DNA from 4 places in the Paenibacillus sp. P13VS genome. Region 2 is predicted to be linked to each of the others. Evidence: riboswitches for the same ligand, from Rfam matches in the RefSeq annotation. Region 2 holds a riboswitch; each other region holds the start of a gene.
What was found. Region 2 has a riboswitch for cyclic di-AMP ahead of GUA98_RS02995 (C40 family peptidase). Riboswitches for the same ligand answer to the same signal wherever they lie in the genome.
Positions count from the first base shown of each region.

Region 1: another riboswitch for cyclic di-AMP. It lies ahead of GUA98_RS10880 (hypothetical protein); the one in region 2 lies ahead of GUA98_RS02995 (C40 family peptidase).
Region 3: another riboswitch for cyclic di-AMP. It lies ahead of GUA98_RS28310 (C40 family peptidase); the one in region 2 lies ahead of GUA98_RS02995 (C40 family peptidase).
Region 4: another riboswitch for cyclic di-AMP. It lies ahead of GUA98_RS27550 (3D domain-containing protein); the one in region 2 lies ahead of GUA98_RS02995 (C40 family peptidase).

Region 1 is NZ_WYEV01000004.1:234,807-238,497, reverse strand. Features, by position in the region: gene GUA98_RS10895 (urease accessory protein UreF) at 1-303, opposite strand, end outside; tRNA gene GUA98_RS10890 (tRNA-Leu) at 729-811, shown strand; gene GUA98_RS10885 (glutathione peroxidase) at 949-1,425, opposite strand; cyclic di-AMP (ydaO/yuaA leader) riboswitch at 1,794-1,966, shown strand; gene GUA98_RS10880 (hypothetical protein) at 2,085-2,480, shown strand; gene GUA98_RS10875 (HAD family hydrolase) at 2,653-3,336, shown strand; gene GUA98_RS10870 (Nramp family divalent metal transporter) at 3,500-3,691, opposite strand, start outside.
Region 2 is NZ_WYEV01000002.1:433,920-437,610, reverse strand. Features, by position in the region: gene GUA98_RS03020 (hypothetical protein) at 1-122, opposite strand, end outside; gene GUA98_RS03015 (xanthine phosphoribosyltransferase) at 326-907, shown strand; gene GUA98_RS03010 (hypothetical protein) at 1,004-1,333, shown strand; gene GUA98_RS03005 (hypothetical protein) at 1,452-1,667, shown strand; gene GUA98_RS03000 (carboxymuconolactone decarboxylase family protein) at 1,798-2,127, shown strand; gene GUA98_RS02995 (C40 family peptidase) at 2,208-2,672, opposite strand; cyclic di-AMP (ydaO/yuaA leader) riboswitch at 2,678-2,809, opposite strand; tRNA gene GUA98_RS02990 (tRNA-Leu) at 3,171-3,255, shown strand; gene GUA98_RS02985 (X2-like carbohydrate binding domain-containing protein) at 3,604-3,691, shown strand, end outside.
Region 3 is NZ_WYEV01000021.1:17,196-20,886, forward strand. Features, by position in the region: gene rbsK (ribokinase) at 1-155, shown strand, start outside; gene GUA98_RS28300 (c-type cytochrome) at 228-587, opposite strand; gene GUA98_RS28305 (GNAT family N-acetyltransferase) at 753-1,265, opposite strand; gene GUA98_RS28310 (C40 family peptidase) at 1,557-2,027, opposite strand; cyclic di-AMP (ydaO/yuaA leader) riboswitch at 2,031-2,168, opposite strand; gene GUA98_RS28315 (hypothetical protein) at 2,429-3,271, opposite strand; gene GUA98_RS28320 (M1 family metallopeptidase) at 3,282-3,691, opposite strand, start outside.
Region 4 is NZ_WYEV01000019.1:14,439-18,129, reverse strand. Features, by position in the region: gene rsmA (16S rRNA (adenine(1518)-N(6)/adenine(1519)-N(6))-dimethyltransferase RsmA) at 1-452, opposite strand, end outside; gene rnmV (ribonuclease M5) at 466-1,011, opposite strand; gene GUA98_RS27550 (3D domain-containing protein) at 1,164-2,348, opposite strand; cyclic di-AMP (ydaO/yuaA leader) riboswitch at 2,620-2,873, opposite strand; gene GUA98_RS27545 (TatD family hydrolase) at 3,116-3,691, opposite strand, start outside.

The DNA.
Region 1 (3,691 bases), on a different contig from region 2:
GGCAGCAGCTTGCTCCCTTTGATCAGAAGGAGTCCGCTGAACGTGAACCAACTTGTCAATGAGTGCTGTTCGCCATGTGTCATTATGATCTGTTGCGCTGTAGATACCTTTAATCGCCATGCCCTCAAGTCGAACGATACTGGGATGCAGCTGGCAGCGCATGAAGGACTCCAGATCATCGGCATTTCGGATGCTGCCTTCAGCAATGTGTACATCCATACCAAATGAATGGGTAAAACCTCCGACATGAATGGAGGAATCAAGCAGTTTGACATAATCGAGCAGCTTATTCCTACGGTTCACGGTCTTTCGCCTCCTATGTTCGTAAAATGTTATATTATATAACATTAATATTGATTTACGAAAGCTTTTATGTTTAAGATCCGAATTATATGATATATATAATCACATAAATATCCGTATTCTGTCAATGGTTTCTTGTTTTTAAGTTTTAATTATATTTAAATGTTACATTATGTGACTGAAAATAGTTTAAACACATAAAATTAATGTTATGTATATGATATGTTTTCTTATGGAGAGCTACAATTAAAAATGAAGATATATAAAAGATTTGAAATTTAATGTATGCAGCAGTTAAAAGATCATGACGATAAAAACCGATATTTGGAGGAAAAACACAGGTGCAAAAGTAGTTTTAATAAAAGTGCTTTACTTTTATAATGTGATCCTGTATAATCAATTTTGTTGCCGATTATTTACGACATGCGGTCGTGGTGGAATGGCAGACACGCTATCTTGAGGGGGTAGTGGGCGTATGCCCGTGGAGGTTCGAGTCCTCTCGACCGCATCATATTGTACGACAAGAAGAGGTTTTCCGAATATGGAAAGCCTCTTTTTTGCGTTTGGAACAACATAAAGAAAGACCATTCACACAGAACCGGTCTTTCTCTGGTTCCCTGTTGATGATGGCCTCTCCATGTTGATCTATTTCAGAAGTTTCTCAATATCAGCCTCAATTTGGTCAGGAGTTGTTTTTGGAGCATAACGCTTCACAACGCGTCCGTTCTGATCAACGAGGAATTTGGTAAAGTTCCACTTGATGGCTTTGGATCCGAGCAGTCCCGGTGCCTCTGTTGTCAGGTGCTGGAATAGAGGATGAGCGCTTGAGCCATTGACATCAATTTTCTCAAACATAGGGAAGCTTACACCGTAATTCATCTGGCAGAACTCTGCAATATCGTCGGAAGATCCTTTTTCCTGAGCGAATTGGTTGCTTGGGAAGCCCAGTACTTCAAACTGTCGGTCTTTGAATTTGTTATAAAGTTCCTGTAAGCCTTCAAATTGCGGGGTCAGACCACATTTGCTCGCCGTATTAACAATCAGCAGCACCTTGTTGCGATAATCGGACATCTCGACTTCCTGGCCCCGAAGGGTATTGACTTTGTAGTCATAAACGGACATGATCAGTCGCCTCCATATCGTATAATGGGTTAATGATTCCTATAGTTATATTATATTGCTTACAATTAGATAATGCAAAACTAATTGACTAAATTCCTATGTTGACTTACATATATCTAAAATTACAACCGTTTTTCATAAGAACGAGAATTAGCGAGCTTCACAGAGATGGATGGAGAATGGATAGGTTGTAAGCGATATCATTGATATGTAATGCCTTAAATTCGTCCATTCGGTGATCTGACCGTACTTTACACTAACATGTCGCGGGTGTATGATTCATATCGTAATTTCTAATTCAATTAAACTTAACATGAACAACGAAACAAACGATAATATCGCTCTGGTCAATATATGAAACAGGAACGATGTTTTAATCGCTGAGTTTCCATTCATTCATGGGTGGGAAACGGGGGAACCAATCGGAATGGCTGTCATTGCAGCTAATCCATGGGGTGAATTTTTCGGTGCAAGCCGGAAATAGGGCGACTCTCGCGCCCGAATCCGTCAGCTAACCTCGTAAGCGTTAAAGGGAGAGGCAACAAGCCGTACGCATATTCATGGCGTTTTCGTCATGGGTTATTCAAGAAGCGTTCGGGAGGCCTTGGTCCCCCACGCTTCTTTTTTGTTGTCTTTTCACGCCAAGGGAGGAACGAATGATGGATAATGAGATGATTTTAGTAACAGCACCGAATGAAGCAGGGCGCAAGTTTATCAAGCTGTTGATGTACAAAAAAATGCCGTTTGCCGTTCTGACCAACAGTGCAGGGGAAGAACGGAAGCTCCGCAGAATCGGAGTGGAGAACGTCATTCGCATGAATACAGCTGAAGCTCAGAAGTGGTTTCTGCCGCAGTCGAGCGTAGGCAACGTTTTTATTTTCGAGAACAGTTTGAACCTGACCTGCCGCTATCTGCAGATCTGCCGTTCCTGGACTTCCAAATCACTATGTGTAATTACGGAACAGAGTCACCCCAAAGGCATTTACCGCGGGATGGGAGCTGACCGCATTGTGTATTCTCTTAATGGAGAAGTTGGCTTCTTGCTTAATGGTTAATGTGATAGCTGCCGATTGATCCGGTGTAAGGTGCCTGTTATAATTGAACTTGTGGAAAAACGGAATTCTGAGGAGACTCATGCATGATGGTGGGTCTTCTTTTTTATTTGAGCATTAGTGTACATTGCTGATGTATAGAGATTGCGTTCGTGGCTAACAAGGAGGAATAGGCGTGCCTGATGTACGGGGGTTAAAATGGTTGTTCTTTGATGTAGGAGATACGCTGGTCGACGAATGGGAGCCGGTAGATGATATTATAGGGCAGTTTGTAAAAGAAGCCTGCTTGCTTGGGTATCCGGTGAAAATAGAGGAAGTGCGAGAGATATTTGCCTCCTGTTACCGAAACTATGAGCAGTGGCCCATGAGGGTAGCCATTCGAACGCTAATCAGCGATGAACGTCATAGGGAGCAGATCCAGGAGAAGTTGAAGTTCCGGAAGGAACTGGAGAAGCCCTTCGCTTCTGCTGACGCGGTGTTGAAGGAATTGTCATACCATTATCGAATTGGCATCATTGCCAATCAGAGTCCAGGGACAGCTGAGCGCCTGGAGAGCTACGGTCTGCGGAGGTACGTGGATGTACTGGCATGCTCGGCAGAAGAAGGCGTATCGAAGCCGGATCCGGAACTCTATGCTGTGGCTTTGAAGCAGGCGGGATGTGAACCCGAGGAAGCAGTCATGATTGGGGATCGGATTGATAACGATATCATTCCTGCCAAGAAGCTGGGGTTGTTGACGATTCGGATTTTGCAGGGCTATGGACGGTTTCAGCCTGAGCTGGAGGGCCAAGAGCGTGCAGACTGGACCATCGAATCCTTGGAGCAGCTTATTCCACTGCTTGTGCCTTCTGAGGGTTAATGGATAAAATAAAAAAAGATGACTTTCGCGTCATTAAATAAAGGACAAGGCAAGTGTACGGCAAAGCTAAAAGGCTGATCCCTTCAAGTATATTCTTGATGAGGGATCAGCCTTTTTTAATGAATCTCTGGTAAGAGGGAGACGGTTTTAGCGTATATATAGATTAAAACAGCATGATGGTCTGGAAGATCAGATAAACGTTCAGAACCACAATTACGGCAGCGATGATCCAGGAGACGACTTTGAGCCACAGTTTATTGGCGAATGCGCCCATGCTTTTTTTGTCACTCGTAAACATCACAAGTGGAATAACGGCAAAAGGCAGCTGCAAGGATAGAATTACCTGGCTCAAAAT
Region 2 (3,691 bases):
GTGGCCCATTTGCCATACTGGGTAAAAAACTGCAGTATTTCCTGCCCTGTCGCGAAGCCTGCTCCTACAACCGTTCCGATGTATGTAAATGCGATCTGCAGCACCCGGAATGCCTGTTTCATGCGTTTCCCCTCTCAGGCCCCATAATAGTTTGGACATGCGGGTACCATGGTACAAGGTATGCTTGACCCTGGTAACTCATGACAATTGTAAGAAGCTTTCGTTCTCAGAATCGGTCAATGATGGAGGAAAGCCGATTTCGCTTGAACTGACAGCCTCATCTATGATACTTTTACCTCATAGGATAGGCTTGGGAGGTCGAATGATGGAAGTATTAAAACAACGAATATTACAAGAAGGCGTAGTCATCTCGGATCAGGTGCTGAAGCTGGACGGATTATTGAATCACCAGATTGATCCTGCACTGACAATGGAGATGGGCCGCGAGTTTGCCGCTCGCTTTCGTGAAAGTGGAGTGACACGGGTCATAACGGTGGAGTCTTCAGGGATCCCGGTTGCTTTTGCCGCAGCACATGAACTTGGGGTGCCGCTCGTATTTGCCCGTCGAAAAAAGACACTTCTGGCAGATCCCGATGCCTACTGTGAACGTGTACCTTCCTTTACCAAAGGGATCGTAACCGATATTATGGTATCCCGCGAATATATTCATGAGAATGACCGTATTTTGTTTATAGACGATATTATCGCCAACGGAGATGCAGCTCGCGGTGTCATTAAGATCATTGAACGTTCAGGGGCGGAGCTCGTCGGATTCGGTGTCGTGGTCGAGAAATGTTTTCAGGCCGGTGCACGTACGATCCGTGAGCAGGGCATTCCGGTGGAAGCCTTGGTGCGCATTCGTTCACTGAATGATGGAACCGTGCAATTCGACGATAACCAAATGTGACAGTTTAAAGGAAAAAGCCTATTTTTTGAACAATGCCTTTGCATGACCGCGAATTTCATTTATAATGGGGTTATGTTAGGGAGAGGAGGCAACACCATGGGGAACCAACCGGCATCAGAACAATTTTTTATTGAAAAGCTGGCGGAGTCGAAAGTTCATTTTGAACGTGCCCTGGATTGTAAACATACGGAATTTGATGACCTTTATCCCTATATGATTGAACATCCTCAATTTTTCTGGTACAAACGCTATGTTGCCTGGTCAGAGTTGCTGACCATTGTAGGCTTGTGTGAAGAGTTGTCCTTCGCTTGGAAAGAACAATTTACACCACATCAAGTGGAGTACCTTGAAGAACGTGTGATGTCCGCCAAAGTGCTTGATTTTTGGTTCGAGAAGAACGACAGCAAAGAGCACGCGCAGCGGTAACTTTCAGTCGGGATATTTTTCGAATGACATAACAGTCCAATACAGTCACGTGAGACCTAAATGACTCTTCATTTAGGTCTCTTTTTGTAAATTATTTTGAAACATAGGAGCCATAGACATGATTAGTGATGCAGAATTAGATGCACTGCGCTTATCGGGTGAAAAAGTAAGAGTGGTACGGGATGGTCTGGAGTCCAACGATGTAACAGGGATTGTCGTTGCTTGGGATGGGGAACAGGTGCTTATCCGTCGCCAGAACAGACGTGTGGTCAAGCTGGACCGCAGTTATCGCTATCAGCTCTTTAGTGAACCACGCCAAAGTCCGGCTGAATGAATAGAGCCGCTCTGGAGTCGGAATGCATGGAATTACCATGGATGGTTTGGCATAATTCCGCCACTCGGGAGAGAAGATAGATACAGCGAGAATTCGTAAACTTATCAGCCGAGAGGATGTGCGGGTAGCCATGACATTGATGAATGATAAGGTACATGCCTACAAGGATCAGATTGGAGAATTAAGCGATGTGTTGCCTGGCGTAGTCAAAGCGTATCACGATTTTACAGGTGAATGCTTTCAGTCAGGTGCCATCGACGCCAAAACCAAGCAGCGGATTGCCCTCGGCATCGGATTGTTTGCCAATAACGAAGTATGTACGTTTTACCACGTAGAAGAGGCCCGTGCGAAGGGCGCAACCGATCAGGAGATTATGGAGACGGTTGCGGTAGCTGGAGCGGTAGGCGGCGGTCACGCGCTGTCTCAAGGCGCAATGCGTGTGCAAAAAGCGTTGCACTAAGGTTTTTCCTGCAAGTGAGTCTGAATAACCAGACAGCAAAACAGGCTCTGGATCATTCCAGAGCCTGTTTCTTGTGCAACTTATATTTTTCCAAGCATCTTGTTATACATAAATTGTCCGGTCACCCGGCGCGCTGTTACATAGCGGTCACTGAAGTATGGATTCGACATTTTGGTGATGCTGACACCTTTACTGCTGGAAGCATGAGCGAATTGCCCGCCTCCGATGTATACGCCTGTATGCGAAATGCCGCTGCCTGAAGTGTTGAAGAATACCAGATCACCTGTGCGGATATTGGCTTTGGATACCGGAGTACCCGCCTTGGCTTGCTGCTGTGAAGTACGTGGCAATTCAATGCTATATTTTTGGAAAATATATCTCATAAATCCAGAGCAATCAAACCCGGCCAGCGTCGTGCCGCCCCACTTGTAAGGTATTCCAGTCATGTTGTTAACGACGGTGTTGATACTGCTCGCCTCAGTGCTTGCTGCACCAGATGTAAATAGAACGGCTGCGCCAAAAATAGAAATGATCAGTTTTTTCAAAATCAATGTTCTCCCTTCGATGCCTACGGAGTTAGCTAAGGGTTCGGTAGAAGGTTCCCTATATTTCCTATGTATAAGAATAATTCACCCAAAATGGTTCCCCCGTTTTCAAACATGAAACTCGGCAAATGAATAATTAATATTTTGTAACCTTTTGAAACTATATTGCATAAATGCGTAATTGTCAAACCTTTCTTCCTTCTGCAATGTTAACGGAATTCAAGACTTTTTGTGGAAAGTAGTAGTTCTCCATGTTTATTTATGATGACAAAAACGTAATTTGTGTTTCATCAGCGCAAAAATTGGACAAATAAGTAAATTGGAGTAGTAGAAGAGAGCGTGATTCATTTTTAGCAGGGAAAGTCAGTTCTCAAGTAGATTTTATACCTTTTAGTCATCTTAGTTTTATACTAAATCATTTAAGTGTTGACACACGGAATTTCACATGATATATTATTTCTTGTCGCCGCGATAGATTATCTCGGAGATATGCCATATGCGGTCGTGGCGGAATTGGCAGACGCGCACGGTTCAGGTCCGTGTGGGCTAACCCCCCGTGGAGGTTCGAGTCCTCTCGACCGCATCATAAGAAGAAAAGGTTTCTCGTTAGGCTAACGCCTGCGGGAGACCTTTTTTTATGTCTTTTTACTTGACCATAAGACCATAACTACGATACACACATCGTTACTTAAACAACGTCCTCCGAATCGATCTGATGGCAGCAGTTTACTTGCAAAATCTCCGGTGTAAGGGGGAGAAATGCCTGTTCTATGGCTGTGGTACCCCCGCTTTCATGGTGAAATGTACGCAAAATTCCGAATTGTACCTACCCTGAGCATAATACATCCACTATTCTTTTCACGTAAGGTAAGCGCTATCATTATGGATTTGAATTCACTATTTCAGAGGGGGTAGGGATGATTTGAAGCGAATGGGTAAACGGATGGCGATGGTTTTTCTGGTGTTCATCTTTGCGGCAGTTCAGTTTGGATTTACAGGGACTAAAGGTCGTGTGGTTG
Region 3 (3,691 bases), on a different contig from region 2:
CGGTAGCTCTCGCGCGCGGGGAAACACTGGACGCGGCAGTAGGCTATGCCATGGGAGCGGCCGCGTTATCCGTAACGAAGCTCGGCGCCCAGTCGGGGATGCCGTATGCACGTGAAGTGGAAGCCTTTTTGGCAGAACACGCAGCCAGAGGCTGAACGATATGACGAAGAGGCCCGTACCATTCCGTAAGGAAAGGCAGGGGCCTCTTTGCTGTGTATCTCATTTCCTTATTTCTTCTCAGCCAGCCACATCGCGATATTGGCAATTTCCTCGTCCTTCAGTTTGTCCTTGAAGGAAGGCATGCCGCCGCCTTTACCTTTGACAATGGTAGAGTAGATCTTCTCCACATCATCCTTGCTGCCGATGTTTGCTAGTGCAGGTCCTACGCCACCTTGAAGCTGGTCCCCGTGACACGTGATACAATTGGTTTTGACCAGTGCTTCAGCCTGTCCGGCATCCATTGCCACTTCAGGCATGGTTGGTTTCGCTTCTTCAGCCACTTCCTCTTTCCCTGGAAGCGTAAACATTAATACAATAGCCAATGCGCATGCTGCAAAAAATACCCCGCTCATGATCCATTTGTGCATCCGTTATGTCCCCTCCAGAATGAAAGATCATCTAAACTGAAACTGTCCATATCATTATAACGGAACCTGTTAAGACATCATAGCATTTTGTGGTAATTTTTTGAACTAATCACATAAACGGGCATGAATTTCTTTGGCTTACGCGGTTTAAGGGTTAGTTTAAGATTAGCGGGGTCCTTCATAGACCATGCAATAAAAAGGCATCAAACCGCTTGGTGTCTGTCGTTCATACGTATCCTGGGTGACAAATCCAGCCTTGTGATAAACCCGGATAGCCCGCGTATTCCAGGTGAGCACTTCGAGATCGATCTCATGACTAGGGTTCCGCCGAATGGCTTCCTTCACGATCGCAGAGACGAAGGCAGTACCGTGACCTTGTCCACACTGTTCAGGGTGCATGCCAAGCCCAATTCGCGTCACGCCTTCAAGAGGAAAGAATTGAACGAATCCGCAAAGCTGATCCTGCTCTCCGAGTACAACTGCATATTGCTCTTTTCGAAGCTGCTCATCGCCGAATTCAACCTCCAGCGCCTTCATCTGTTCCCAGGGCAGCCAGGTATAGATGTTATAGGGTGGTTCATATGTCCAGCTGCAGATCATTGCTGCATGTTCTTCCAGCATCGGCACAACGTGAAACGTTACAGAAGCTTCATCCACACCACTGCACGCTCCTTTCATTGTGAACAAGCTACTTCTAGTCATACGCTAATTGTTGATAACATATGTCATTTCGTATTTAATCCTGATTTTACTCTACAAAAGAGGAGGGCATTTGGCAAGGTTTTGCTCCCTTGAAAAAAAGTGAAACAAAAGTTCCTGGAATTTCGTTTATATTACAGTAGGATGGGTAAAAACATCATAAGGGCACGGACGAAGATGCACAAAAAAACCGCCGGATACATTCCTGCGGAGAATGTACCGGGCGGTTGATTTATGCTTCGTTACAGTATGATGTTGCTCAGCTTGTCCCTAGTCGAGGGCCAGTGACTCATATGCGTCCGTGCTCATAATCCGTTTAGCGCCAACATAGCGGTTGGCCCAGTAGTTCTCACTCAAAGAACTAATCGTAACTCCTTTGGAAGACGAGGAGTGTGCAAACTTACCTTCACCCACGAAAATCCCTACGTGTGAAACCCCTTTACCCGTTGTATTGAAGAATACCAGATCGCCTGGTCTCATTTCCATGCGGGATACCGAGTCACCCATGTCGAATTGGGAACTGGATTGACGAGCCAAATCGATGCCCAGCTTTTCGAATACATACCGTGTGAATCCAGAGCAGTCAAAGCCGTTAAGCGTTGTTCCACCACTTTTGTATGTAGTTCCCATTGCTGAATCAATTACTTTATCCATTTTTGAATCTGCGAATGCGCTGCCTGCTCCAAGTGATAGTGCGAATGTTAAGCTGAGGACAGCTGCTGTTAATTTCTTTTTGAACAAGAGATATACCCCTTCCAACGCCTGCGAGGTTAGCTTAAGGATTCGGTTGAAGGTCCCCTATGATCCCTCTGTAGCAAGATCAATTCACCCATAACTGGTTCCCCCGCTTCCCAGGTGCCAGGAATTTGGCTATGCTAGTTGTGCACCTGCGAAATCAAGAAATGACGATTTAATTTTAAGTAGTTACAATTCATGAGGTAAAGATTACAAAGTTGTTACTAAAAACTCACTGCGATTATTGTAACAGAGGAGTAAGCCTTTGGCAACGTTTAACAAGAAAATTAGCAAAAAAAACCTCGACCTTTGACGGGGAAAGGTCGGGGTTTGTTTTTGTAAAGCGTTAACATTGACATAAGTTTACATGGAGATGGTAACAATTTTTGCGCGGTTCATTACACTTTTTAACCTTTGGTGGACTTGGACTGCCACAGACGGAAATGAGCACATATCTTCCATATATCGAGCAAACATCTGGCGAGCGGATAGGTTTGTTGCAGGATGAGACCGATGAGACCTGTCAGGAACCACGACGCAGATGTGAAAGTACCGAAGATGAGCAGATGAATTCCTCCCAGAACCACTGCGATACCGATGAGAGGAAAGATATGACGCAAGGCGAGTAATAAACCCAAAAATGTACCTTTTACCCCGCCCTGATCCTCGGGAGCTGTAGCGCCAAACTGCATATATAACAAAGCATGATGTATGATCCATCCATATACGATCCATCCGGCTACATATGGAATGCCTGGCAGCAGCAATTGAAGCGAGTGGAATCCATCCAGAAAGATACTATACAGCTTGGGGATCAGCCAGTACGCAGGCAGCAGCAATAATAGCGTTTTAATGAAATGAAGCAGCATCATCGGTTTCCACAGTGCCTTGATCCCACGTACAAAAGGAACACGTTCTTCTGTATGATTGAAGTGTTGTAATGAATAGAGCAGCCCTGCCTGGATGAGAGGGGTAATCAGCATGCGGAGCAGGAGCATGGCCCCAAGTATCCATAAATAGCGATGCACCTCGGGATGGGTAGACAGATTGAGCTGGCTTTCCATTTTGAATAAAATGGTACTCAGCTCCCCGGCGTCAGGGTCCGGATAGCGCAGCAGCAAGGGGATGACTGCCGATTGCACCATTTTATAAATGAAGTAACCCCACACCAGCTGATAGAGAAATAAAAGTGCCACAATGAACATATGCTGACGGACGAGAAACCAGCCCTCACGTATTTTTGCTTTCACTGTCTCCACCTCACCATGACAGACCTCCGAATATAGCTTCAATAAGTTTGGTTACACTCATGCTCCAGCGGAACTTGGATGGTTCATCCAGACCGGCTTTCAAAAAGTTGTTCATATGACGGTTTTCCAGCACAACGGTATATAACGGATCGGTCATGGCCCAGGATACAGGCGAGCTGTACGTTAACTTGTACGTAATTCGACCGTTACTGCCATCCCATTCCTTGGCGACGATGTGTCCATCCTCAAAAACGATGCGTACGGGTACCTTCTCGTAGTCGCTGCCTTTCTTTACTAAGGTTACCGATGATTCGTACAACGTTTGACCATCTTTCTCAACAGGCTTGACCTGGATATTCTCCACGGCGAAGTCGGCCATTCCGTCCCCATATACGTATTGATTAAAATAATCAGACCAGG
Region 4 (3,691 bases), on a different contig from region 2:
CTGTCTACCGGCAGTTTCTCTTCCAGCAGTTTCATCATAATAGGAGTCGTCACATAATACGGCAGATTGGCTACAACACTTACCTTGCCCACACTAGCAAAGTCTGTGCGGAAAAGCTCTGCCAAGTCCAGCTTCAGCACATCGCCGTGCTGTATCCGAACGTTGGGATAAGGCTCCATTACTTCTCCAAGGATCGGTAACAAACGCTGATCGATTTCCACCGCGGTTACAGGGCCGGCTGCTCGGGCCAGTCTCTCCGTAAGTGCTCCAATCCCCGGGCCGATTTCGAGTGCGCCCTTGGACTCGTCCAGATCTGCTGCATTTACAATTTTGTTCAATATATTTTGATCAATCAGAAAGTTCTGACCTAGACTTTTTTTAAAGGAGAAACCGTGTCTCTGAATTATCTCTTTCGTTCGCTTGGGTGTTGCAATTTCCAAAGTCTCATCCATGCCATTCATACGCTCACAATCCTTCACGTTCAATTTGCGATAATGCTGCAGAAAACTCTTCCCGGCTAATTTGGAATACACCCAGCCGCTTGTGGAACTGCTTTCCGTTGCAGTAACCTATGCCGAGCAGATTCCCCATCTCCATACGCCTTGCAGCTGCCTGCGGGTGCACAATCAGTCCTGCTGCAATCAAGTCATCCCAATCGATCTGGCTCGGTACACCCTCGTACGAGGTATGCACACGCTCCAGCGCATGGCGGATTGCCTCAGGTGAGGCATTCTCGACCCCGATATCCCCTTTGCGGGTTGCGTCCGCTTCCGGAATAAAAGCATGTTTGCAGCCTGGAACCTTGTTTGCAATGATTTTGCGAATGCGCTCACCGGCATGATCCGGGTCGGTAAGAACAATTACACCGCGTCTTTCCTGTGCCAGTGCAATTCGCTTCAGGATTCGCTGGTTAATGGCTGATCCGCCGGTCTCTATGGTGTCTGCCTCAACAGCCCGCCGGATGGCGACGGTATCGTCGCGTCCTTCTACCACAATGACTTCTTTTATCATGTTCCATTTCTTCCTTTCTAACGCAAAAAGAAGAGGAATATCCTCTTCTCTGCCAAACGGCGGCGAGCCTATTCAGACTCCACCGCCGCATATTCCGCATGATTCATTCATGCAACTATTTTATAGCATTCCCATTTCAAAGTAAAACGATTTTAGTTCGCTTCCGGCTTAACCGGACCGATCACATATACCGTCTTGCCTTTCTTACGTCCGAAATTCAGGGCATGCTTTACACTGTCATAATACACATCGATTTTGTTGCCTTTAATGGCGCCGCCAGTATCTTCCGCACGACGGAAGCCGAGGCCCTCAATATACACCCACCAGCCGATCGGAATCACTTTTGGATCGACCGCAATGGTCCGTCCTTCAGTTACCCGGGTACCGGAAGCTGTTTTTGTACCAATGCCAGGCTCCTCAGAAGAGTACGCGGTCATCGATACATTTTTAAGTACTTTGGAATATTTAAAAGAAGTGCCTGAGACGGTAATCACTTTGCTGCCTGATGCAGCGGTTTTCTTCGAGTTCGTTGTCGTTTCTTTCTTTGCTGTGGAGGTTTGGGCCGATACCGTCTGAATCTCCGGCTTCTTCACAACAGGTTTTGCTTTGGTTCCGACAGCAATAACTTTATCGACACGGTTGGTCGATACCGATTTGCCCACCATCTTTTTGGAGACTAACTCTCCATCCTGGAACACCTTTTCGATATGCTGTACAAGTGTACCTTCTTTGCCGTTTACGATGACGCGATTGTCACCTTTGTACAAGCTAGGGTCAGCCGTTTTGATTACTTTGTACGCAATCGGCTGTTCCACTTCCACTGTACGCTTTGTTACACGCACTACGCGAATTTTCATATCTGCCTTGATTGGTGTTGCGAGCGCAGGATAAACCTTATCCTCACTTGCAACTTCAATTCCAGATTTCTGAATTGCATCTTCTACCGATGAATCGGTTGTATACAGAGTCTTGGTGTCTCCGTCTGCCGTAATGTTGACTGGAACGGCCCGCTCAATAACGATGCGGTCTCCATCTGCGATTGCCCCGTTCAAAGGCATGGATACCTCATCATGGGGGCTGACTGTGATTGATTGCTCCTCCAGCATTTCTTGAAGCATTCCTGTACGAGTCTCTACCGCTTGAGCTTTGCCATCAATAACCAGCGAAATTTGTTTCCCGGCTTGACCGTAAACGACTAACAAGATCATGATTGTAAGCGCGATTGAGAAAATAGCGATCAGTGCCATTTGACGCATGTTCTCATGCTTCCACCGCAACGCGTAAGACTTACTGGATGATCGTGACTCATGGGTCTCTTCTGGTTGGAATGTGCCCACTTCTCCGTCCTCCTTCATAGCCTCGCCGTCTAAAGTTAATGCATGATGTCTTTGACGCGACTATACCAAATTTTCTACAGAACTGATCGATATCTCAATGACCGGTTCTGCACCATGAACCACTCTTCGCAACATGATGTCACCACCTGAATTCTTACCGTATGATGACCTTATTTCTTTTATTCAAAAACAAAAAAGCCAAAGAAAGAGTGTAAGAGGAACTCTTTCGTGGCTTCCGAATGATTTTGAATATCGGAAATTCATGCACGAGGTTGCCTCTCTTTTTCCGCTTGCGAGGTTAGCTGTCGGGTTCGGGCGAAAGAGAGCCGCCCTATCTCCGGTCACCCGCTCATGGCGGATGCCCTTGAATTCACCCCGAGACCCAAAGAAGAAATCAAATAGTGCTTCGCAAGTGCATCCGCTGCTTTTGGGTCAGCGAACGATGCGCATCAGCTACTTACACTGATGTTTAAGCCCTATTGGTTCCCCCGCTCTCCGTTAACGGAGACTCAGCGAGATCGGTTCATGAAAAGTATTGTTGTGTCATCGGAAAGTGTCCCTTTGTTCATCCCCCGAACATCTGTCCAATTTTCCTCACAACAATTCACTGAAAAGATGATATCCTGTTTCGATGCATGTTGTAAAGCGTTGTTCAAGTACGTTTTTCTAAATATTTGGTTAAAATATTGTAATATTCTTCATTTATTTGGATCAAAAAGCAAATTCGCTCCGTCTACCTCTCTTTTTCACCGCATTTGCTTCGTTTTTTAACGAATCCCAAATCGTTCCATGGCATTTTTGGTCGTTATTGCAGCAATTTCCTCTACCGAAATGCCTTTAATTTCCGCAGCTGCTTCTGCAACCAGACGTACATGCGCTGTTTCGTTTCGTTTTCCACGATAAGGATGTGGTGTAAGATATGGGGAGTCGGTTTCAATGAAAAATCGGTCCATTGGCACCTTCGCCAGTACCTCTTTTGGCTGCTTGGCGTTTTTGAACGTAATTGGTCCACCGAAGGATAGATGGAACCCTAGATCCAGACAGAGTTTTGCCGTTTCCCAGCTTCCTGAGAAAGAGTGCATCACACCCCCGACTTCTCCTGCTTTCTCTTCACGCAAAATTCTGACAATATCTTCATGAGCATCGCGATTATGAATGACAATAGGCATATTGAGTTCACGAGCCAGTCCGATCTGTTGTCTTAAAACACGATGCTGCACATCCTTCGGTGAAGTGTCCCAATAATAATCCAGGCCAATTTCGCCTATGGCAACGACTTTTTCATGTTTGCACAGAGACGCAATCCACTCGAGATCGCCCTCCTGCATCGTAATGGCATCCTG